Regions from separate parts of the Agarivorans aestuarii genome, predicted to be linked through region 1. Evidence: predicted binding sites of a transcription regulator. Region 1 holds the regulator's gene; each other region holds the start of a gene.
The links. Region 1 encodes sigma-54, which starts transcription at its own class of promoters, with help from an activator protein. Its sites were predicted from a motif close to GTTGGCACGNNNNTNGNNT; they were not measured.

Region 1 (6,178 bases):
ACCCCATTGAGCATGCCAATAGCGGCTTCTTTACCAATTAGCCAGCGCGAGTTACCTTCACCAATATGCCCTACGGCTAAGCCTCGAATCACCAACGCTAAGGTTTGATTGCCGGCAATGCCGCCCATGCTCGGTACAATGGTCATTAAAATCGCTAAAGTGGCTAATTGCTCAAGGGTCGCTTCAAACATATTGCTGATGGATGCTGCGACCAATGCCGCACACAGATTGACCGCCAGCCAAAAAGTGCGGCGTTGGGTACTTTTTACTACCGGTGCAAAGGTATCTTCATCGTCGTCCATGCCGGCCATACCCATCATGCTGTGTTCAGCATTCTCTCGAATGATATCTACTACATCATCGATGGTTATTCGCCCTAATAGTCGGCCTTGTTCATCCACTACTGGCGCAGAGATCCAGTCATGTCGCTCAAATAATGCGGCAACGTCATTTTCATCCATTGCTACATGAATGGTTTCGGCATTGCCGTCCATCACTTCGCGCACGTTTACATTAGGGTTTACCGTAAGCAGGGTAGATAAAGGAATATCGCCGAGCAGCAGGTCATCTTCATCGACGACATACAGAGCATCGGTAGCTTCGGGGAGTTCACCACGCAAGCGTAAATAGCGTAATACCACATCTATGCTTACATCAGCGCGTAAAGTAATGGTATCAGTATTCATGATACTGCCGGCAGTGTCTTCTGGGTAAGCCAGAGCGGCTTCTACCCGATGCCGGTCTTGGCCATCCATTTGCTCAAGTACTTCTTGGTAAACACTGTCGGGCAGGCTTCGCAGTACGTAAGCGATGTCGTCGGTGTCCATGCCTTCTGTTGCTGCCGCCAAGGTTTCTGGTGCCATTAACTGAAGTACTCCCTCCATCACATCTTCATTGAGCTCTTCGAGGATTTCACCTTGCTGTTCTGGATCGGTAAGTTGCCAAAGTACTTTACGCCCTGCTGGTGGACTGGATTCAAGCAATAGCGCCACGTCACAGGGAGGCATTTGATGAAGCATGCGCCTAACATGCACGAACATTCCACTCTCTAGAGCTTGATTTAGCTCCTGTAAGCGTTTGTGCTGATTAGGGTTTAACTCCATCTCTTCTGGCATAAGCGATCCCTATTATTTTGTTGGCATGTACCGCTCGCTAATTGTAGCTCGGCTTTGTTGCGTATTGATTTATTCTTCGTTGAAGTTGGCTTCCACCAAAGCTTGTACCGCATCTAATGCAGCCTCTGCGTCGGCTCCTTCCGACTCAATGGTTAAGGTGCTCCCTTGAGCGCTGGCTAATACTAGCAGGCCCATCACGCTGGCCGCAGAAGCGGTTTTCTCGCCATCAATGATGGTGAGTTCAGCGTCAAACTGTTGCGCCAGTTCAACTAACTTTGTAGCCGGGCGAGCGTGCAAGCCTAGCTTGTTCTTTACAATAACTTGTCTAGTGAGCTTCAAGGCGATGCTCCAAGGTGCGATGGCGTCGCTGAACCTTACGTTGAGAGCTAAAATGGCTAGCCAGTTGCTCAGCGACATACACCGAACGATGCTGCCCGCCAGTACAGCCAATGGCAATGGTTAAGTAGGCGCGGTTATTGGCTTCCAAATGGGGCAACCAAGATTCTAATAGTTGACTGATTTGCTCGACATATTGATTAACTAAAGGCTGCGCAGACAAATACTCTTGCACTGCTTTGTCTAAGCCAGTAAGTGGGCGCAATTCCTCTTGCCAATGGGGGTTAGGCAAAAAACGCGCATCAAACATGTAGTCGGCATCGTTAGGCACGCCATTCTTAAAGCCAAAAGACTCAAAGACCAAAATCAACTGTTGTTGCTGATCGCCGGTAACCCGCGAGCGAATCAAGCCACTTAGCTCGTGCACCGATAAACGTGAGGTATCGATGCGTAAATCTGCATTTCTAGAAATAGGCGCTAATAGCTCGGTCTCTGATTCTATAGCTTCAGCTAAGGATAAGTCGCTTCGACTAAGTGGGTGAACTCGGCGTGTTTCACTGTAACGGCGGATCAGCGCTTCGTCTTTTGCATCCAAAAAGATGCTCAGTAAGTTCACATCGGGACTGGCATCTCGAATGAGCTGCCCAACTGGAGAAAGTTCATCAGGGAGGTTACGAATATCGATACTAATAGCAACTTTGCTATAGGTCTTTGTTAAGTTATCGATGAGCGATTGCCATAGTACTACTGGCAAATTATCGACGCAGTAGTAGCCAAGATCTTCTAATACTCTTAAGGCGACGGTTTTTCCTGAACCCGAGCGCCCACTAACGATGATCAGTTCCATGATAATCCCTAAGGCTGATTAGAGTATTAGGCTACCATGATGTCGTACAATTCGTCATCACTTTGTGCGCAACGAAGTTGTTTACATACCTGCTTATCGTTAAGTTTTTCAGCTACTTGAGCAAGAGTATTAAGATGCTGCTTACATTGATCTTCGGGAACCAGTAGCGCAAAAACCAAATCTACTGGTTTATTATCAATAGCATCGAAAGAAATGGGTGGATCGCAGCGTAAGAAAACCGCAGTGGCTTGATGTTGGTTATCGATACGACCGTGAGGAATAGCGATGCCTTGGCCAATACCAGTACTGCCCATTTTTTCTCGACTTAACAAGCTTTCGAAAATGCATTGGGTGGTGGTATCAAGCTGTTTAGCAGCCAATTCGCTGACTATTTCTAGGGCGCGCTTTTTTGAAGAGCATTGAACTGCACTGAGAGTGCAGTTCAAGCTAAGTACTTTATTTAGTTGCATTGGGGTGATTAACGTTTGTTGAGTTTTTCTTTATGTTTGATGACTTGGCGGTCAAGCTTGTCAATCAGACTGTCGATGGCGGCATACATGTCAGAATGCTCAGAGGTTGCAAATAATTCGCCGCCGTTAAGGTGCAATGTTGCTTCAGCAATTTGGTTCAGTTTTTCTACGTTTAAAATGACGTGAACATTGTTAATCTGATCGAATCGTCGGGTGAGTTTGGCAAACTTGGTGTGGACATATTCTTTCAAAGACTCAGTTATTTCTACGTGGTGTCCAGTAAGGTTAATTTGCATAGATATCTTCCCCTTTTATTGGCCTTAGATAAGGCTCTTACGTTGGTTAGAAGGTGGAATTGCTAAAGACTCACGATATTTAGCAATCGTACGTCTTGCCACCTTGATCCCCTGATCTGCCAAAATATCAGCAATTTTGCTATCGCTAAGTGGTTTACTGGTATTTTCGGCAGCTACCAGTTTCTTAATTAATGCACGAATGGCTGTTGATGAGCATTCACCACCACCATCGGTAGCCACATGGCTAGAAAAGAAATATTTAAGCTCGAAGATGCCGCGAGGTGTATGCATGAATTTTTGGGTGGTTACCCGAGAAATGGTCGATTCATGCATTTCTACGGCTTCGGCAACATCGTTCAATACCATTGGTTTCATGGCTTCTTCGCCATATTCAAAAAATGCTTGTTGGTGGTGAACAATGCAGTTGGATACTTTTAGTAGGGTTTCGTTACGGCTTTCAATACTTTTAATAAACCACTTGGCTTCTTGTAAATGGCTACGGATAAACTGGGTATCGGTGGCATTAGAGGTTTTACTTAATGAAGCATAGTGAGAGTTTACCCGTAGTTTAGGCATTGCATCTGGGTTGAGTTCAACTACCCAACGGCCTTGTCGCTTGACTACCGATACATCGGGAATCACATATTGTGCTTGATTAGGCTCTACTGCATTGCCTGGGCGCGGCTCTAAGGTATGAATCAAGCGCATAACTTCGCGCAATTGATCTTCTTTAAGCTTGGTTTTACGGGCCAGTAAGCGAAAGTCACGATTGGCCAAAACATCAATGTGGTTTGATACTACATCTTTGGCTTCAACTAACCATGGGGTATCTTCGGCAAAGCGACTTAGTTGAATTAGTAGGCATTCTTGCAGGGAGCGGGCGGCAATGCCAACAGGGTCAAAGTGCTGAATGCGTTTTAGTACCGCTTCTACTTCATCTAGCTCTACGTCTAAGTCGTTATTGGCGCTTGAACGTAGGCCTTCGAGTAGTTGCTCACAATCTTGAGTGAGGTAACCTGATGCGTCGACAGCATCAATGATGGCTAAGGCAATGGCTTGGTCCACTTCACTAAATGGCGTGAGTTGCATTTGCCACAATAAGTGGTCTTGTAGTGAGTCGACAGTTTCGCCTTGAAACACCATGTCGTTGTCATCGCTCACCGCGCCGCTAGAAGAGCTAGCTGGGGCTGAACTGGCGCTGTAGATATCATCCCAAGTGGAATCAACCGGTAGGTCATCGGAGACGGTTTCTTGGTTAATGGCATCGCCAGCTTCAATTTGACTATTGTCTATATCCGCTGTGGATTCAGCTTCGGTAGATTTCTCATTGGCTGATTTCGCGTCAGTTGCGTCACCATCACTCGCGTGAGACTCATCCGCCTCAAGTAGAGGGTTACTTTCCAGAGCCTCTTGAATCTCTTGCTGCAAATCCAGCGTTGAAAGCTGGAGTAAGCGAATGGCCTGTTGTAACTGGGGGGTCATGGTTAACTGCTGACCAAGACGCAACTGCAAAGATGCTTTCATTAACTACCGCTGTTCCTTCTTCTTATTGTCTTTTTGAAAACTTACTACTTTAACTATAGCTTGAATTGCTCACCGAGATAAACTCGTTTCACATGCTCGTTTTCAAGAATTTCTTTTGGTTTTCCTGAGGCTATCAATTCGCCTTGGCTAACGATATAGGCATGCTCACAAACATCGAGAGTTTCTCTAACATTGTGGTCGGTAATGAGTACACCTAGACCGCGATCACGTAGGTGTTCAATGATCTTTTTAATATCGATAACAGAAATAGGATCTACCCCAGCGAAGGGTTCGTCAAGCAAAATAAACTTAGGCGCAGCCGCGAGCGCACGGGCAATCTCGACTCTTCGACGTTCACCGCCCGACAAGCTCATGCCGAGATTTTTACGAATATGACCAATATGAAACTCTTCTAATAGGTCATCTAGTGCACCTATCTGCTGCTCTTTATCTAAGTCTTTACGGGTTTCTAACACCGCAAGGATGTTCTTCTCAACCGATAAACGGCGGAAAATAGAGGCTTCCTGTGGAAGGTAGCCAATGCCTTTACGTGCGCGAGTGTGCATCGCTGTGCTAGATATATCATCATCGTCGATGAGAATTCGACCCTGGTCGCGTGGCACTAAACCCACCACCATATAGAAAGTGGTGGTTTTACCGGCACCATTTGGCCCCAGTAAACCGACAATTTTGCCTGTTTCTACATTTAAACTTACGTTTTTGACTACCTTGCGACCTTTGTAGGCCTTAGCTAAGTTTTCAGCAATTAGGGTACTCATTATTGCTGGTCTTCCTTGGGCGTAAGCTCTTCAAGCTGCTGAGGCTGGAAAATGGTGGTTACACGGCTATTTTCGTCACCTTGTGCCACCATTTCTTGTTTATTGATGCTGTATTTGATCATGTTACCTTTTACCAAGCTCTCTTCTTGTTTGAGTTGGGCATTGGTAGTGAGTGTTAGCGTTTGGGTTTTTAAGTCGTAACGCACTTCGTTAGCCTCTGCTTCGATTGGTTTGCCACTATCAAGTAACTGATAAAAAGTAGCAGGCTCGCCTTTGGCGATCATCACTTCACTACCTTTTTCTTCACTGCCAATAACACTCAGTTCTTCGGCATGCATTTTTATCGAACCTTGAGTAACCACTACATTATTATAAAAAGTTACTCGGTTTTCTTTGATGTTGACCTGTTGACGGTCAGCATCAACAATAATTTGTTTATTGAAGTCGTCTTCTAGTGCTTGTGAACCCCAAGAAAGCATAAACAAGCTAGCGGCAAGGGCTAACTTACTCTTGTGGATTGTGGTAAACCGCTTCGATATCATCTAATAAAGTCACTATTTCGTTGGCTAAATCACCGTCCATGCCAACCCCATACAGTTCGTATGAAGGGCCATATACGGTAACAGGTTGATCGCTGCTCATGGTTTCTGTTTGCAGATCGATCTCCAATCTTTCGGTTATTAAGTCGCGAACATACTCGCCTCGACTCAAATTTTTAATTACTACATTGTCATTTAAAATGACGTTTTGCTGCTGCTGTACTGTAGCGTGATCGGCCACAATTTGCCATACAGGTTGGCTAGGATCTGGG
Region 2 (6,178 bases), 1.4 Mb from region 1:
TTAATGTTAGCTGCCATATCTCGCTTGCCTAAACCATATTTAGCTAATTCAACCAGCATGGCGTCGTAGCCATTTTGTAACCACAAATTACCTTGAGTTTGATAGCTACGCTCGCCCCATTTCTCGGCGACCTTATGTTTGTTTGCTAAGCCACCTACGCTGTCTATCCAGCCGGTATCGTCTCGGGTAATAGAGCAAAACACTCGCCCCATATCGGAGTACAAACAATTACCTTTGGTTAGTTTAAAGGTGTGCTGACATTTAAGGGTATCGGGCGCGTTATAACGCTCTAACAAATCCTTTGGGTTATAAAACAATAGGCTCACGTTAGAAGCCCCTTCTGGGTTAGTAAAACGCAAGGTTTTGCCGGCGGGTACCGTTACCGACCAATGCGCGGCACCGTTTATCACTTCTTGGTAAATAGGTTCTTGGGAAATAGTAGAGTTCATAGATTGTCCTTATTAGGCCACCGACTTATCAATAATCGGCTTCATCTCTTCACTAAAGCGAGCAGCATCGCTGTCTTTGCTAATAGGAATATCGAAGGTGACTTGCGCGCCAAAGCGCTCGGGGTGCTGTGCATCATGACGATGCTTGTCAAACACCCATAGGCGATTGCCTAAGCTAAAACCTTCGGAGAGATCGTGGGTAATCATAAAAATGGTAAGTTTGTGCTCTTGCCACAACTGATGAACTAGCTTGTGCATGTCTTTACGAATGCCGGGATCAAGCGCGCCAAAGGGTTCGTCTAGTAGCAATATCTTTGGCTTTTTCATCAAGGCTTGAGCAATTGCCAAGCGTTGCTGCATACCACCAGACATCTCTGTTGGGTATTTATGCGCGGCTTCCGTTAAACCTACTTTATCTAACATTGCCATTGCTTGGCTGTATGCCTGTTGCTTGGCTTTACCAAATAGACTCGCAAGCACTGGTGCTTTAGCAAATACATCACTTAGCATAACGTTTTGCACTGCCGTTAAGTGGGGAAACACTGAGTACTTTTGAAACACAATGCCACGCTCTGGCCCTGGTTCATTAGGCAACGGTTCGCCATTTAACAAAAGCTTGCCACGGCTGGCAGTTTCATTCCCTAGTAGCAAGTTGAGAAAAGTAGATTTACCGCAGCCAGAGGCGCCTACAATGCTAACAAACTCGCCTTCTTCAACACTTAGGTTTAAGCGCTCTAGCACTACGTTGTCGCCGTACTCTTTCCAAACGTCTATGGCTTGAATGATTGGAGTGCTCATTATGCGTCTCCTTGTGTTTTGTGATACCAAGAAAAAGCATGCACCGACAACTTGCGCAGCAGCCAATCCATTACAAAGGCCAACACACTAATCCACAGCACGTAAGGTAAAATCACGTCCATCGCCAAATACCGGCGAATAAGGAAGATGCGATAACCCAAGCCTTCTGTGGCAGCAATTGCCTCTGCAGCAATCAAAAATAGCCAAGCACTGCCCAAGGTTAAACGAACCGCTTCGATTAGCTTTGGCAGAATTTGCGGAATGACTACCGCAATAATGGTCTGCCAACTAGACGCACCTAAAGTTTGCGCTTTTAAGATCTGTTCATTAGGCAGTGCATCGGTACGCAGCTGCAGGTCTCTAATCATAATTGGGCAGATCCCAATGATGATCAGCATCACTTTAGATAACTCCCCCAAGCCAAACACAATGAACAGAATCGGCAAAATTGCCATGGGCGGAATGAGCGAGATGGCAGTAACCAATGGCGATAGAGGTGCACGTACAAATGGCACCATGCCATTAGCAACTCCCACCATTAAGGCCACTAAGGCGCTGATCCCTACCCCAAGCGCCAAGCGAGTTAAGCTAGCTACCGTATCTGCCAGCATTAAGTATTCGCCGCTACGCTTGCTAGGCTCAAACGCCATGCGGTTAATTGCTTCCACAAAACTCGACATAGCAGGCAATAACTTATCGTTTGGATTGTCTGCTAAACGCGTCTGTGATGCAGCCATGTATAAAGCAATTAGCAGCAAAAACGGTAGTAGGCCCAACATCAGCCGCACAAAGCGGCTAGGTTTTTTATTAATTATGCGAGTCATAGGCAGAGCCTTATAATTTGCCTTCAGCAGCCATATCCATGTACTCGGCTGTAAAGCGAAGTTTTACGTTGCTTGAATCGCCATAAACACCTGATGGAGTTTCGATACCGATAAAGCTAGCATCTGGTGCGCCTTCACCTAACAAACCGTGATGGTGCGAAAACTCGGCTACTTTAGCCATGGTGCTTTTAAGGGTTGCGCTATTGGTAAAATCAACCGCGTCTTGAGGTTGGTAGAACATTTTAGTAGACGCCAATTGCGCATCATACCCGGCCAAATCGGTACCTGATGCTTCAGCCATAAATGCACGAGCTTTCATTGCTGCTTCATCATCACCCGACATAGTTGCCATAATCTCGTACCATGCGCCGGTTAGGGCTTTACCTAGCTTAGGGTCTTGCTTAAGCGTATCGGTATTCACTACTAGCAAGTCGATGATTTCACCAGGGATCTTAGATGAATCGAACACCATGTTGGTATCTGGCATTGCCACAATTTCGCTTAGTAGCGGGTTCCAAGTGGTAACAGCTGTTACATCTTTGGTAGTGAATGCGGCAACTAAATCGGCGTCGGAGGTGTTTTCAACTTTGATATCACGCTCTTTCAAGTCTACTGATTCTAAGGCGCGAGCTAACAAATAATGCGAAACACTTAACTCTACTAAGTTAACTTTTTCGCCTTTAATGTCGGCAAGAGCTTTATCACCTTTAAGTACTACACCGTCGTTACCATTTGAAAAGTCACCAACAATTAGCGCTGTTGAATCCACGCCACTGGCAGCAGGAATAGTTAGTGCGTCCATGTTGGTCATTACTGTGGCATCAAAACCACCGGCGGTGTATTGGTTAATTGACTCGATGTAGTCATTCACCTGCACTACTTCGATATTGATATCGTATTTGTCGGCCCATTTATCAACAATGCCCGAGGCTGCACCATAATCCCATGGCATCCAACCAACATAGATAGTCCAAGCGAGTTTATAAGTTGGTTTATCGTCTGCTTGTGCAGATACAATACTAAGCGCGCTGGCGCTAACGATGGTGGCTGCTACGGCCAAAGTACGGAGTGGAGATTTAATTAGTTTTAACATGGTCACCTCAATGTGGTTATGCACTTTAAAATAAAAACATGAGAGACGTATTTATTGTCATCTCCCGGGCTTTTATCCCTCCGTGTAACCTCTATGAGGTTGACAACTCTCGGTCCAGACACTGCGTTGCAGCCGGAACCCTAGATGTCTATTGCAAATTTTAAGCGGCTCTTGATGAGGCAGAGCCATACATCTCTCATGTCGCATAGTTAAAGTAGCAATGGCTATGCCAACGCTAACACATCCCTCCATTTAGGTATAAATCACTAAATGAAGCCCCAGCAATTGCCACCCTAAAGCACCACAACGGTGCAAATATGTGATTTTTGCACCAAAACTTAATAAAACAAGGGCGTGTTACGCCGTGTGAGAAGAAAACAATATTGTGGCTACAATATAAAGATAAGCAACGAGCAATCTACTGAGATGTTTCAAAGACTTATATTCATCAACAACTTAAGTTAACAAGTGAAACTAACTAGGCCTAAGTAGATCACTTATTGCTTTTGGCTATACCTATTTGATTTTTTATATTTATACTCGAATAACTAATTACATTAGCGTGATGAATTAAGCGTTCTTGATTGGCACTCAGCAAAAAGGAGTTATGCATGAGTAGTATTTTTTCCCCTGCCGTTTATTTAAGTGACAGAGTAGGTTTTAAATACAAGTTCATAATGTGGACTTGCTTGTTTTTAATGCCAATCGTTTATGGTTTTGGGTCAATAATCCTCACCATGAATAAAGAAATAACATTTACCGGGAATGAGTTAGCAGGATACGAGATTGTTAGCCAACTGCCCGGTATCTCCAATTCGGTAGTGAGGCACCAGCATTTAAACACGCTAAGAACGATGGGCGCAGATTACGACAAAGATGAACTCAGCTCTATTCAGCAAGATTTAAACAGCACCCTGCAACAACTAAGCTCACAACTTTCTGGCGATAATAAAACGTCGATGGAACAAGCCCAACAGAGCTGGCAGGCCCTGGCTGAAAGTAAAAGCTCTTTAGGTAAGCTGCTCATTGAGCATGAAGCCTTCCTTAGACAAGTTAGAGCCATCACCTATAGCGTAGCCGCAAATAGTGGATTAACTAGAGATCCAGAAGTAAGCAGTTATTACCTAATAGACATAGCTACCGCCCGTTTACCTATATTACAAAGCAACATAGCTAGGCTAAGAGATAAAGGAGGCGACATTGCTGACTTTGGCATTCTCGACGCTGAAGGTAATGCTGATCTTCAGTTTAGAACCGATAATGCCATCGAAGTGCTTAACGATATGGATAAAGCCTTGGCACAACTGGTATCTTACGATAAACAATTTGAAAATAAACTGGGTAAACAAGCACAGCAAACTACCGAAAGCATAAAGCAAATCGTTAATTTGATTCGCGATGAAATTCTTAAAGACCAACAAGTTAAAACCAATACCGATACTGTTTTTCAGTTTGCCAATAACAGCTTAAGCCAAATCGAAGATTTTACCGCTGCCTCGCTTAGCTACTTTGGCGAAGAGTTAGGTAAGCGTAAAGCCAATGCCGAACAAAAACGAGCCGTTATGCTGTTTGCCCTACTCGGGGTGCTACTAGCATGTTGCTATTTCATGATTGGTGCTTATCTATCCATTAGACGCACCGTTAAACAAATTCGCTATGTAGCAGGTAGGGTTAATCAAGGTGACCTAAGCCAAGATTTAACGGTATATGGTTCTGACGAACTTGCTGACATTGCCCATGACTATAAAACCACCTTAGAAGCCTTACGATCGTTGTTAGAACAAGTTAAGAGCGGCTCCCAAGAAATGTTAATTGCTACCCAACAAATTGATGGCAAATCGCAAGAAGTGAGGGATGCGATTAATCAGCAGCAACTAGAAACACAGCAAGTAGCCACTGCTGTTGCAGAAATGAATGCCACTGTTAACAACATGGCTGAAGATGCGAATAAAGCCGCAGACTCTACCCTAGCCTCCCAACAAGCAGTTGTTAACGGCCAAACGATTGTCAGCGAAACCATTTCAACGATTGGTCTAATAAATGAAGAAGTACTTACCACCTCTACCTCACTCAATCAGCTACAAGAGCAAACAAGCGCAATAGGTGGTGTTATCGATGTCATTAGGAACATCGCCGAACAAACCAATCTTTTAGCATTAAACGCAGCTATTGAAGCGGCTCGAGCTGGAGAACAAGGTCGTGGCTTTGCGGTGGTTGCTGATGAAGTGAGAACCCTTGCCAACAGAACCCAAACCTCAACTGATGAAATTCAGAAAATGATCGAAGGTTTACAATCTGGATCGTCGAGTTCAGTTAATGCCATGGCAAATGCTAGCAGCCGCGCACTTAGCGGTGTTGAACAAGCCGAAGAAGCTGGTGGCTCTTTTACCAATATTACTCAACGTGTAGACGAAGTTGTTGATTTGAACACTAACATCGCCAGCGCGATTGAAGAACAAAGTAAAGTAATGGACGAAGTGGAACTCAATATCGTGCAAATATCTGATGGTGCCAATGCCGCGCTGCTTCTTGCAGATGAAGCGAGCCAAGCCAGTGGCAGCATTGGACAAGAAGTAGATAAGTTGCAGCAGATAGTTAATAAGTATCAACTGTAAGCTAAGTTAAATAACTTTGAGTTTCTACAACATACGGTAAAAAGAGTACACTATAAAAACAAGAGCCATCTACAAGGTAGTGGCTCTTGGTTAGTTAAAGGTACTCGTTAAGCCTATTAGACTTAAATATCCTCACAAGATAATGCGTCAGCTGCCTCATCTAAAGAACGCGGAACATAACGGACGTTACCTAGATTTAAGCTGACAGGATCCGCGCTTTGTAACAGAAAAACTTTATCGACTAATGAGAACTCGGTGCCATTTTCAGCCAGACAGCTAAGGGGCACTTTTATGGTATCCCACTCTGCATCTCCCTCAACCCTTACGCTTGGTAAGGCAGTTGAGATATCAACTTCACCAGTACATGGATACTCACAATCTGCTCTTAAGCGCATAGAG
Region 3 (6,178 bases), 380 kb from region 1:
TAATCCCTTCGTTGTCTGTTACGGTTACTTCAAGTTGTACAACGCTATCGCCGCTCACTTCAGGGGCTATAAAGCTGGCATTTGCTGTATTGGCATCTTGTAGGCTAACTGTCACTCCAGCGGTTTGCTGCCACTGATAAGTGGCAATGCTGCCATCGGTATCGTTGGCTGTTGCATTCAGCGATACATTGTTTTGTTCATCAATAGTTTGGTCGTTACCTGCTGAAACAGTTGGGGCGGTATTCACCGGGTTTACGGTGACTTGTGTTAGTCCAATTTGGCTCACACCTTCGTTATCGGTAACGAGTACTTGAAAGACCAAATTTTCTGAGGTCACTATAGTGGGGGAGGTAAAACTAGCGATTGCGGTGTTTGCGTCGCTCAGGATTACATTGGTGCCACTAAGCTGTGTCCACGTATAGCTAGCAATATTGCCATCGGCATCGCTAGCGTTCACGGTTAACATCACGCTAGTTTGCTCATTAACACTTTGAGCTGCACCAGTAGTCACTATTGGCCCAGTGTTTATTGGGTTTACGCTAACTGAGAGTGTATCGGTAGCGCTATCGCCTTTATTATCGGTAACCGTTATTTGAAACACTAAGGTCTCAGGTAACAAGAGAGTAGGGGAGGTGAAACTGGCTATCGCGCTATTAGCGTTGTTCAGGGTCACCTCGGTGCCACTAAGTTGCCTCCAGACGTAGCTAGCAATGGGGCCATTGCTATCGCTGGCGCTAGCGCTAACGACTACCGTGCTTTGTTCATTAACAGTTTGGTCACTTCCTGCTTCCACGCTTGGAGGGAAATTAAGGTTGTTAAACCCCTGCTCAATTTGTTCTTTGAGCTGCGTATTATTGGGCTCATTGAGGTAATCTACTACTAGTGAAAGCCATGTTTGAAGGTTTTCGCCTTGGTTTCCTATTGCTGCGCGAAGACTCTCTACATCAACATTAGTGCTGTCGGTATTTAAGAATGGGTCAGGGCTTATATTACCCATTAAGGCTTCTATATCACTGACCCATTGTCCCTGTTGACTAAGGTCTTGTAAGTCGTTTCTAGCAGCGTAGCTAAGTATTAAGCTAGATATGGGGGTGACGTTACATTGGCGGCGATCATTGAACTCGCATGCGCTGTTCATACGGCCAACAAAGGCTTCGCCGTTTATCTGACCGCCATCAATTTCAACCAAAAAATCACGACTGTCAGTATCTAGCAAAAACTCAAAGTATCCCAACTCGTCAGTTTGAGTTTGTGCTATTAGCGCACCGCTATGCCAATCTTTTAAACTAACAGTAGATTGGCTAATTGGGTCATCTACAGCCCTACCTTGTAATGCAGGGTAAGCATTAACCGTGATTTCTTTGCTACTAGTGGCTTGTTGCTCATCCGTAGCACTCAGTTCAAACTGATAACTCTGTACTGAACTAAGTGCGGGAATATCTACACTTAAATCTGCTTTATCGGTCTCTGTGGTGTTTAGTGGAGTTTGATTGTCGCTCAGTATTTGCCGCCACTGATAGCTAATTAGTTGGCTGTCGGCATCACTCACTTGGGCTTGTAGCGCTATCGTTTGCAACTCAGCAACTTGGCGTGATGCAGCCAAAATAATTTGTGGCGCTTGGTTGAAGTTAAGTACCGTAACGTCAAGGGTGTCGGAATATACCTTGCCCGCTTCAGTGCTAGCGCTGAATTCAAAACGTAGTATTTCAGTTTGGTTAACAGAGGGGGCAATAAAGCTTAACAGCAAACCATTTGAGTTAGTTAAATCAACCGCTATACCTGAACGCTGCTCCCAGATAGCCTCTGAGAGCTGCATATCTGGATCTTTTAAGGTTCCGCTAATTTCTACCGCTTGGTTTTCGTTAACCATTAGGTTTTGGCCTGCATCTACCGCAATTTTTGCGTTCGAATTGTCGCTACCACAGGCGCTTAATAACAGTGATGAAAAAAGTAAAACAAGCATGCCTAAGAGTTTCTTTTTTAACATCAACCTTCCTTATCAGCTAATACCATATTGGCTAACAACTTTAGCCCTTCTAGTATAGAAGATAATGAGTGTAGCGAGATTGTTGGGCTTTTAACATATTTTTATCAATCCCCTTTGGCAATACCTTCTCTGCGCGGATCAGCCGCACCTTCTAACCTATCGGGGTAGATCCTTATGCCTTGTAAACCCGAAGTCATATCTTTGATTTTGGTTTTGTAGCCTAAGGCTTCTAAAGCCGATTGCTGATCTGCAGCGGCTGTATTGGCTTCCAACTCAAAGGTGCCAAAACGATTGTTTAAATGAGGCTGTTCAACCGCTTGTTGTAGGCTCATTCCCCAGCTTAAGTGGTTAACTAAACTCTGTGCTACATAGCCGATAATGCTACTACCGCCCGGTGAGCCAATGGCAATAATTGGCTGTTTGTTTTCCATAACAATGGTTGGCGCCATAGAAGAGCGAGGGCGTTTATTGGCTGCGACTCCGTTCGCCACTTTCTTACCGTTTTTCTCAGCGACAAATGAGAAGTCAGTCAGCTGATTGTTTAGTAAGAATCCTTTTACAAATACTCTCGAACCAAAGGCATTCTCAATGCTACTGGTCATCGACAATACGTTGCCTTGGGCATCCACAATACTGATGTGAGTGGTAGAAGGAAGTTCTAGGCTTTGGTCTATGCTGCGATAGGCGTTTAAAGGCAACTCGCCAGGGCTTACTGAGGTTAAGGCTTTATCACCACTTAACAGCTTAGCGCGCTTGGCGAGGTACTCAGGGCTTAGTAAGTTGCTAAGTGGCACGTCGACAAAATCACTGTCGGCAAGGTAGGCGCCTCGGTCCGCAAAGGCTAGGCGAGAAGCATCGCCGAGAATACGCCAGCTTTGTGGATTATTAGGTCCCCAATCTGCCAAGGGGTAATGTGCAGCAATACCGAGGATCTGTCCAAGGGTACTTGCGCCTGAACTCGGTGGCCCCATGCCACATATTGAGTATTGAAAGTAAGCAGAGCAAAGGGCAGGGCGCTGTTTTACTTGGTAATTAGCTAGATCTTTTTTACTAAGCAAACCCGGATTGTCATTGAATTGCCCAACCGCGGCAACAATTGCTTTGGCGGTATCACCTTGATAAAAACCTGAAGCGCCTTGCTCTGCGACCAACTGTAAGGTGCTAGCGTAATCAGGGTTTTGTAGTAAGTGCCCTTCGTGTAAAGGCTCGGCTGAGTCATCAAAAAAGTAGTTACGAGCCTCTGGGTAGCGGCCCAGCCGTTCAGCGTCGCCAGCAATTAGCTTAGCCAATCGCGGGCTCACTCTAAAGCCTTCTTTGGCTAAGCCGATTGCCGGTTTAAACAAATCTTGCCATTTGCTGCTACCGTAACGCTGATGCATTTCTTCAAACAGCGCGATAACTCCAGGTGTGCCTACTGAACGTCCACCTACCACCGCATCATAAAACTTTAGTGGTTTACCTTGTTGGTCCAAAAACAAGCCAGCATCAACTTGTGAAGGGGCGGTTTCTCGGGCGTCAAAGGTGGTGAGTTGTTGCTTGGCTGCATCGTAATACACTACAAAAGCGCCGCCACCAATACCTGAGGATTGCGGTTCAACCAAGCCTAGTACGCTTTGTACGGCAATCATTGCATCTACGGCGTTGCCGCCTGCTTTTAGCACCTCATAACCGGCTTCAACCGCTAAGGGGTTAGCAGCCGACACCATGAATTTTTTGGCAGTGACCTCGGTCTTAGCCTGCACTCCGCTGGCTAACTCTGGGGCATAAGCATCGGCGCTTTGGCTATTTGAGTAGCAAAAGCCGCTAATTATTAGTGTTGATGCAATGAGGCTGCGAGTAAACATGCTAAATCCTTTTTTAATGCGTATTCAGCCAGTGTAGCAGTCCATATATTAATCGCCATCGCTTGTTTATATGACTGAATTTATGCAGGTTTTTCTATTTGTGTGAGAATTGAGCACAGCGGTGACGTAGATAAGAGACAGCTTGAAGCCGCATAACTCGTCGGTTTTGGCTTTTATCACTATTTAGGTGTCGCTTGTAGGCGACGCTGGCATTTAAATTGCGACCGTGATTTGTGGTTATAGGTTTGATTTTAAAGGTTTTTTAAAAGTTGGTTTGACCTTTGCTATATGTAGTTCGTCAACCGCTAAACCTAGTTAGCGGCCATTTAGTGAAGTAGATGTTAAACAAGGAGTTTCTTATGAACTTGAAGTATAGCTTTCCAGTGTTAGCGCTATTTGTAGCCAGCCTAGCCTCGGCAAATAGTGAAGTGTTCAAAGACCTAGATACCAACCAAGATTTGGTGGTAAGCATGGAAGAAGCTGCCGAACTACCAATCCTTACTGAAGTTTGGAGTGAGCTTGATACAGACCAGGATGGTGTATTAAGCCAAGCAGAATTCATAAACCTTGAAATTTCCGTTCAACCTGAAGACCCTGAAAACAGCGAAGTAGCTGAATAGTTAGTTCCTTTATGTTTTCGTGAACCGATCCAATTTTAGGACGCTGTCGGGGGCCAATTTTTCTGCGATTTGGTCTAGTTTGTAGCAGTTTTAATCCTCGATAATTTTCCAGCGCTTAAGTCTGTGCTAGCTTAAGCGCCTTTTTCTTTATAGCGAGCTACGTTGCGGTACCGCTACGTTAGCAAATAAAATTCCCGCCACAATCGACATGAATATCAAAAATGTTTGCGAACCAATATTGGGGATGCTCACCATTGACTCACCTAGTACCAATGAATTTAAGCTGATATAAGCCTTACTACCCGGTACCAATAATACTATGCCTTGCAGCAATACCACCGATGCAGGAGACTTGGTTAACTTGGCAAATAGGTTTGCATATACACCCACAATAAAGGCACCTACAAAAGGACCTAATGCTTCGCCTAGGTAAGCGCTGCCAGCAAAGGCGGCAGCATAGGCAATCACTCCCGAAAGAATGCCCCAAGGTAAATCTTTAGCGCGTACTTTAAATACCACGCTAAGGCCTAAGGACAACAACACCACACCTAGCCACTTAATCCACCAGGTGCTAACAAAGCTAGATTGAAGATCAACCTGCCCCCAAATTAGCGCACCAAAGGCCATGCCTAACACCGCGCCAAAATAGAGTTTAAACAACACCATAATGCCGTCCATTACCCTTGCCGTACCCGATATAAGTTCGCGCGCGGCTAACTCACTTAAACCAAGGGTGAGTGATAAACCTGGTATGAAAATAATGATCGCTGAAAGCACCACAATGGGAATGTTTACATCGGGCACAAACTGAGAAATAGCAACGGCCACAAAGGAGCAGAGCAGTGCAGCCACTGGCTCCAAGGCTTCATGTACCCCTTTAGAGTGCTCGGCGCGATAAGCCAAATAAAATGAAATACAACTAAGCAAACTCGACCAAATAATGGTGCTCCAATTGGCCGACATTAACATGGCAAATGCGCCGCCAGTAATGGCAAAGGCCAAGCAAATTACCCAAGGAGAGTGTAAAGCTGGCTGATTGGCCATTTGGTTTAGCCGCTCTATGGCCTCGGCCAAACTGATTTCTTCTTCGGTTACTTTTTTAACCAGCTGATTGGTACGGGCCAATAAACCTAAATCGATTTCACCGGGCTTTACTCGCATCACATAGTTATATTCTTGAGTATCGTCTGGTGCCCAAAGTACAAAAGTGAGTGAGGTAGGAGTAACTAAAAAATAGCCATTTAGGCCTAAGGTTTCAGCGACATTACTTAGGTGTGACTCTAAGCGAAACGCCGGCGTACCATATTTATGTAAGGCCTTGCCTAGTCTGATAATGAAATTACGTTTTACTTCAAAGCTTGATTGTTTCAATGCGGGGGCTAATTCTAAAAAGCGGATGCTTAATTGTATCTCACAGATTGGCATTTGGTGTAGTTGTCTTGAGATAAAAAACTCCTGCCGGCGTTTTAAACAGAGAAATTTTCCTATTTTTTAATGAAATAGCGTACAGAATCGGCCTGATCATTTATCATTTACAGTTAGCTAATTATTCTCACGTGCTGTCTCGGAGGACACCATGGCCGCTGGTAAATATTTACGTTGGAAAGACGAAAACGGTAACGAGTTTCGCCCTGTTTCAATATCTGGTAACGCATTACTTAACGATCGTACTTTAAATAAAAGCTCAGCTTTTAGTTTTGAAGAGCGCGAAGCCTTTAATTTGGCGG
Region 4 (6,178 bases), 2.1 Mb from region 1:
GCTTAATACTCAAAGTTTCCAAAGCCGAAATGAAACCAACGAGCTATTCATTCCAGCTGCGCAACGCCTAGGTGATAAGGTTATTGATGTTAACAACCTAAGCAAGGCTTATGATGGACGAGTACTAATCAATGACCTGTCATTTAGTATTCCTAAGGGAGCGATTGTAGGTATTATTGGTCCTAACGGCGCGGGTAAATCGACTCTATTTAAGATGATTACTGGAGCAGAGAAAGCAGACTCTGGTAGCGTAGAAGTTGGCGAAAGTGTTCAAATAGCTAGCGTTGATCAGTTCCGTGATGCGATGGATGATAAAGCCACCGTATGGCAAGAAGTGTCTGGCGGTTCCGATATTCTAAAAATTGGTAATATCGAAGTACCAAGTCGCGCTTATGTAGGTCGCTTCAACTTTAGAGGTGGTGACCAACAAAAACGTGTTGGAGAGCTATCAGGTGGTGAACGTGGCCGCTTGCATTTGGCTAAGTTACTTCAAACTGGTGGCAACGTGCTGCTACTAGATGAACCAACCAACGACCTAGATGTTGAAACACTACGAGCGCTAGAAAACGCACTCTTGGAATTTGCTGGCTGTGCCATGGTCATCTCGCATGACCGCTGGTTCTTAGATCGTATCGCAACTCACATTCTAGATTACCGCGACGAAGGGCAAGTAAACTTCCATGCAGGTAACTTTACCGAGTACGAAGCTTGGTTAAAAGAAACCATTGGTGAAGAAGCCGCTCAGCCTCATCGCATAAAATACAAACGTATTAGCTAAGTATGAGCGACAAAAAAGGCCACTTATGTGGCCTTTTTTATTCCTCCAAGGAGCTTAGCCTAAGCTCTCCAGTAATGCTTTAGTGTCTTCATACTCAGAGAACTGCTGATCTAACTCCACTGCTGCTTCTGCTTCCGCTTTAGCCTCGGCCTTACGCCCCAACTTACTAAGAGCAAATGCCAAGTGATAGCGAATTGCGGCATCTGATGCGTTCATTGTGTAGGCTTCTCGTAAGTAAACTAAACCCTGGTCAACATTGCCACGCTGTACTTCAATCCACCCAATAGTGTCCAAAATAGCGGCGTTTTTAGCACCCTGCTCTACTACCTGTGCGACAGTTTGATAAGCTTTATCTAAGTCTTGGCCGGAGTAGATATTTGCTAAATTATTCAAAATACCAGGATCTTGCTTTAATGCAGGTAAGGTCAACAAATCTTCATAGTGTTGTTGAGCTTTATTCAGCTGCTTATGGTGTAAATAGCTGTCTGCCAGAATACGTTTATGCCAAGCCAGCTCAGCAGCAGTTGTGACCAAACCTTCCATCTGTTGGTGAAAAGCATCATCGGCAATGTCTTGTTTGGCCAGTTGATACAAACGCACCACCGCTTCTCGATTGAATGCATTCAGCTCCACAGCTTTACTGTATTTTTGCTGCGCTTGTTCCTTTTGGCTTTTGCGCATCTGAATATCGCCTTGCAAGAGAAACAACTGGCTACTTTCACCAAATTTGTTGGCTAAATCTGCCACCGTCTTTTCCGCAGCTTCCAAGTCATTTTGTTCCAGTTCTATTTTAGTTAACAGGATCAAAGTTGACATATTTTCCGGTGCCAACTGGTGAGACTTCAATAAAGAACTCTTAGCATTTGCTAACTGCTTGGCTTGGGCTTGCATTCTGGCTAAGCCTATTAACTTATTTGGCTGCTCTTTCCAAATACTGTCCAATAAGCCTAAGGGGTAATCTGCGTCTTCATATCGCTCTAATCGAATAAGAATTTCTGCATAAACACTTAAGTAACGCTCATTCAAAATATACTCTCGATTTAGCTTCTCAACTTCGGCTAAGGCATTCGACCATTGTGCTGTTTGCATATATGTATCAAGTTTTAGCTCTCGCGCCTGGCGATTGTCTTGTTCGTATAACAAAACTTTATCAAGCTGTTCAGTCGCTTCTAGATAGCTTTTTTGCTCAAGGTGAATGCGAGCAGCCAAAAGGTGACTTGGCGTGTGCTGTTTGTTTACTGCTGACAAGGTGTCTAAGATTTGTAGCGCTTCTTTAGTGCTGCCCTGCGCTCTCAAGACCACCGCTTTGTTAAAGCTAGCGCCTACATTATTGGGATTGTTTGCTAACACTTCATCAAGATAACGCAGTGCCAATTCTGCCTGTTCTGTCTTGATGTAATAAGCAGCAATCAAGTTTTGAGCATTGGCATTGTTTATGTTTCTGGCAATTAAACTCTCAATTACCGGGCTAGCTTGGTCAAACTTGTTCAGTTCTAAAGCTAATTCGCCTTTCAACTGTAACCACTTTATCGGCGCGTTATCCTCGGTAAAAGGAAGCTCGTCCAACAAACTTAAGGCCCGCTCGGACTCTCCACTCGCCCTAGCCAATTCGGCGTCCAAAATCACCATGTAATTAGAGTCACTATGGTAGGCACGAATTTGTTCGAAAGCTTGCTGGGCAGCTCGTAACCTACCGGAATCGATGTACAAATAAACCAATTGAACCGACAAAGCTAAGTCGCGAATAATGTAGTCAAAATGATCTTGCAAAAGTAGCTGCAGCTTGTAGGACTCGTTGTTGCGAAAATACAGTTTAGAAAGCATTCGGGTAGCCCCGAGATCACTTGGCTTTTGACGCAAGTACTGGCTCAAGTACTGTTGGGCTTTTTCGTCGTTTTCTAGAATAAATTCCGAAGCACCCTGAATGAACAGCAAGGTATTAGCGTCGGTTAGCTCGTCAGTTTCTGCCGCAGAAACCTTTTGGGATAAATCCGCTAAGGCCTGTTCTGCCATTTCGGTATTGTCTTCACCCGCAAACAAGGTTGCGCCAATTAATATTGCAGTTGGGTCATTGGGTGTTTGTTCTTGAATTTGCTTCAAGTAGCGCTTAGCTTGCTCTGTTTGATTAAGCTTAAGGTGAGTCATCACTAAGCTGCGCAAAATTTTGGGGTCTTGAGGGTCCAGCTTATAGGCAGTTTGATAATGTTCTAAGGCAAGTGTTAGGTTTTTCTGGTTCGCAGCCAAATCCCCTTTCAATAACCAAGTTCTCTCATTGTTCTTAGCTATTTGTAAGGAACGTTCTATCCATTGCTCAGCAAGTACATACTCTTTTTGTCTCAAATATAAAGTGGCCAAGGTATTCATAGCGCTAGGTTTATTTGGTATAAGCTTGGTTGCTTGCTCAAATTCACTACGTGCTAATTCGGGCTGAGATTTCTGTAAGTAAATTCGACCGCGCAATAACTTCCATTCAAATAGTGTAGGTTTTGAAAACTCGTTGATTCGCTCTTCAAAGGCCAGCAACTCGTTAGTTTTACCCTGCAACATCAGAATATTACCTAGAAGTGGCAATACCAAGTTAATGTCAGCGCCTAAAGCTAAGGCTTCTTCTAACTGCTTTTCAGCAGAGCCTAAGTTATTCGCGTTAAAGTATACTTTTGCGAGTAACAGTTTTGAGGAGAGATGTTCGGGGTTAGCTTTTAGTGCATTTTTTAAATGGATGAAGGCTTCATTCTCTTCTCCACTATGGAAAGCTTTAACTGCAAGTTCGTATTCATTAGCCTGCTGATCAGCAAAGCTAAGATTTGTGGCACACAGTAAACACAGGGCTACCAAAAATTTGTTCATTATCAAAGCTAATTCCTTGTTGCTTCAAGGGCTAGTCAATTAAGCCTTAAACAGTATCTAATGAACAGGTGGTAAAAAAAAGACAAAAAAATACGAAATACACAGTATTTCGTATTTTTGTTTATACAGGAAAAGGAAGTATTGCTTAAGCTTGGCGCTTTCTGCTGCGTAATGCGATTCCAAATAGGCCCGCTGCAAACATTAGTACAGTGCCTGGCTCAGGTACGCTTGTTACTGGTACTTGCGGGCTGTTAGTTGATACACCTGCCAGCTTAAAGCCATCATTGTTACTAGACCAACCCAAATTTCCGAAGACTGGGTTGTAAGCACCAATCAACCAATATTTTGAAGCCGCACTAGAGCTAATAGCTTGATAAGCAAAATCATCTGCATTGCTAACCTCTGCTTCAGTGGTCCAACCCAATCCGGCTAAATCAGCCCAGGTATTGTTGTACAAAGCAGGAGCGTCATTGCCAGAGTATGCTAATACTGATACATCAGCATGGCTTGATTGACTGTTAGTGCCATAGTCTTCGCTAGCCCAACCTAAGGTAAAGCCAGCTAGGTTAACTGCTTCATCAAAGCTTAGAAGCACCATGTCAAAGTCATTGCCATAGCTATCAATTGAGTGCTGAGGTGTACCGCTTTCATTATCGCGGTTGTAAGACATTAAACCCCAGCGGCTACTATAAGTTAGTTTAGTTGTTCTTAAGGTTGAATCTGCAGGACGCCCTGTATCAGACCAGCCTTGAACACTAAGGCCATCTAGGTCAAGCGTGTTGCCATAACCGTTACGGTTGCCACCGTTTAATGTGCCGTCATCAAAATCCCAAACTTGTTCAGCTGAGAACGCAGACAACGAAACCGCGCAACTTGCTACTAATAAAATTTGTTTAAACACAGTGCCCCCAAAATAGCAGTATGTATATCTTTAATATCACTAAGCAGATTAAAGCAAAAAGCAAGCCAAGATAAATAACTCTTTATATACAGCAACTTAAATAATATATTTAAATTATTATTGTCATATTGTAAAAAATACCGACAACAATTGCTGAGTTTTTGTGCTTATTGCTAATCAATGCATCAAATAAGTGACAAAACTTCTATACGAAAGAGTAACATTTGCGCTCAAAAAACACACTACCAATAGCGTTCTACCGTCACTTGTCCTGGCTTTCGTCGAAGGTTTTTCTTTAAGCCTTTATTCTCAAGTATGCTTTGAGCATCAGTGATCATTTGCGGATTGCCACACATGATCACCTGAGAGTCTTGTGCATTAAGACTAAGCCCTACTGCATCCTCTAGTTGATTCGCTTCCAGTGCAGCTGGGATCCTGGCCCTGAGCGCGCCGGCGCAATCTTCTCTGGTTACCATTGCTTGAAAGACAATTTTATCCGCTTGCTCCTTTAAGTACTTATCAATCAGCTCTTGATAAGCAATGTCCTTAGCTTTTCGTACACCGTAAACCAGCACAATTTTTTCGAACCGCTCCCAAGGCTCTGGAGTTTCTAACATTGAGAAAAATGGGCCTATTCCGGTGCCCGTGCCAATTAACCAAAGGTGCTTAGCCAGAGGGACTTCGTCTAGTACCATAAAACCTGCTGCTGCGGTTGAAACTTCAATGCTATCGCCAGCTTGCAACAAGTGTAGATTGGGTGACAGCAGCCCATCTTCCACCTTAATAGCCAGTATTTCTAAATAGCCTGTGTTGGGAGGGTTAACCAGCGAGTAAGCACGGGCAATACGCTTTTCGTCTCGCATTTCAGACAACTTGATAAACTGCCCCGCCACAAAAGGATCTATCTCTGCTTTAATGCGCAAGGAAAACAGTTCATCGTTCCAATCAATACGTTGAATTACTTTACCTTCAGTCCACATAGTTGCTCCTGTTGTAAAACGTCTTTCACTCTTTTGACGCTATCACATCACCGTGGTGTTCTACAAAAATCAGTTCACTAGTATCAAAGCCGAGTGCTTTAGCTTGATGTACTAAATCGGTACGAATGGCGTGTGATAGCTCGGGGCTTCTGGCCAACAACCACAAATAATCTCGGTTTGGCCCTGCCACTAGAGCATATTGATAGTCTTTTTCATCTAAAGCAAACACCACGTAAGCGCCGTAAAATGGCCTAAAAAAAGAAACTTTGAGATGAGCTACGTTTGGCTCGCCGACGAACTGCGCTACACCTTCTGCTTCAAACCATTGGTGGTCTTGCTCGGAAAAGCCTTTATTGAGAACCGATACTTTACCGTCATCACGCAGGGCATAAGTCGCGGTAACATGGCTCATGCCGCGTTCAAAAGAATGATCCAAGCGCGCTATTTCGTACCAAGTGCCTAAGTACTTATCTAGATTGAAATTCTGAACAGGTTCAATCCCTTCAGGCTTAGAACTGCAAGCACTCAATGCTAGCATAGCAATGATAATTAACACTTTTTGCATACAACCTTCCTTTCAGTTTGGCGCTTTAAACCCTAAAACCACAATGCGGCTACGCAGCCTACTAAGGTCATCACAAACAAAAACCACTTAAGTGTATTAGCGGCAGC

Region 2: a site for sigma-54 is predicted at 3,380-3,398, ahead of K5609_RS09840 (putative urea ABC transporter substrate-binding protein). Genes of this name have one in related genera too.
Region 3: a site for sigma-54 is predicted at 4,100-4,118, ahead of K5609_RS05275 (EF-hand domain-containing protein). Genes of this name have one in related genera too.
Region 4: a site for sigma-54 is predicted at 4,578-4,596, ahead of xdp1 (exosortase-dependent surface protein XDP1). Genes of this name have one in related genera too.

What each region holds. Positions count from the first base shown of each region.
Region 1 is NZ_AP023033.1:750,070-756,247, forward strand. Features, by position in the region: gene mgtE (magnesium transporter) at 1-1,115, opposite strand, end outside; gene K5609_RS03505 (HPr family phosphocarrier protein) at 1,185-1,454, opposite strand; gene rapZ (RNase adapter RapZ) at 1,441-2,298, opposite strand; gene ptsN (PTS IIA-like nitrogen regulatory protein PtsN) at 2,325-2,768, opposite strand; gene hpf (ribosome hibernation promoting factor) at 2,777-3,064, opposite strand; gene K5609_RS03525 (RNA polymerase factor sigma-54) at 3,089-4,588, opposite strand; gene lptB (LPS export ABC transporter ATP-binding protein) at 4,642-5,367, opposite strand; gene lptA (lipopolysaccharide transport periplasmic protein LptA) at 5,367-5,846, opposite strand; gene lptC (LPS export ABC transporter periplasmic protein LptC) at 5,872-6,178, opposite strand, start outside.
Region 2 is NZ_AP023033.1:2,106,005-2,112,182, reverse strand. Features, by position in the region: gene K5609_RS09855 (urea amidolyase associated protein UAAP1) at 1-449, opposite strand, end outside; gene K5609_RS09850 (ABC transporter ATP-binding protein) at 462-1,247, opposite strand; gene K5609_RS09845 (ABC transporter permease) at 1,247-2,071, opposite strand; gene K5609_RS09840 (putative urea ABC transporter substrate-binding protein) at 2,082-3,164, opposite strand; guanidine-I (ykkC/yxkD leader) riboswitch at 3,224-3,319, opposite strand; gene K5609_RS09835 (methyl-accepting chemotaxis protein) at 3,776-5,779, shown strand; gene K5609_RS09830 (glycoside hydrolase family 3 protein) at 5,902-6,178, opposite strand, start outside.
Region 3 is NZ_AP023033.1:1,131,156-1,137,333, forward strand. Features, by position in the region: gene K5609_RS05265 (Lcl C-terminal domain-containing protein) at 1-1,987, opposite strand, end outside; gene ggt (gamma-glutamyltransferase) at 2,092-3,831, opposite strand; gene K5609_RS05275 (EF-hand domain-containing protein) at 4,191-4,451, shown strand; gene K5609_RS05280 (threonine/serine exporter family protein) at 4,599-5,822, opposite strand; gene K5609_RS05285 (NAD-dependent malic enzyme) at 6,028-6,178, shown strand, end outside.
Region 4 is NZ_AP023033.1:3,290,094-3,296,271, forward strand. Features, by position in the region: gene ettA (energy-dependent translational throttle protein EttA) at 1-778, shown strand, start outside; gene K5609_RS15310 (tetratricopeptide repeat protein) at 833-3,625, opposite strand; gene xdp1 (exosortase-dependent surface protein XDP1) at 3,771-4,526, opposite strand; gene K5609_RS15320 (ferredoxin--NADP reductase) at 4,769-5,506, opposite strand; gene K5609_RS15325 (lipocalin family protein) at 5,532-6,071, opposite strand; gene K5609_RS15330 (sulfite exporter TauE/SafE family protein) at 6,104-6,178, opposite strand, start outside.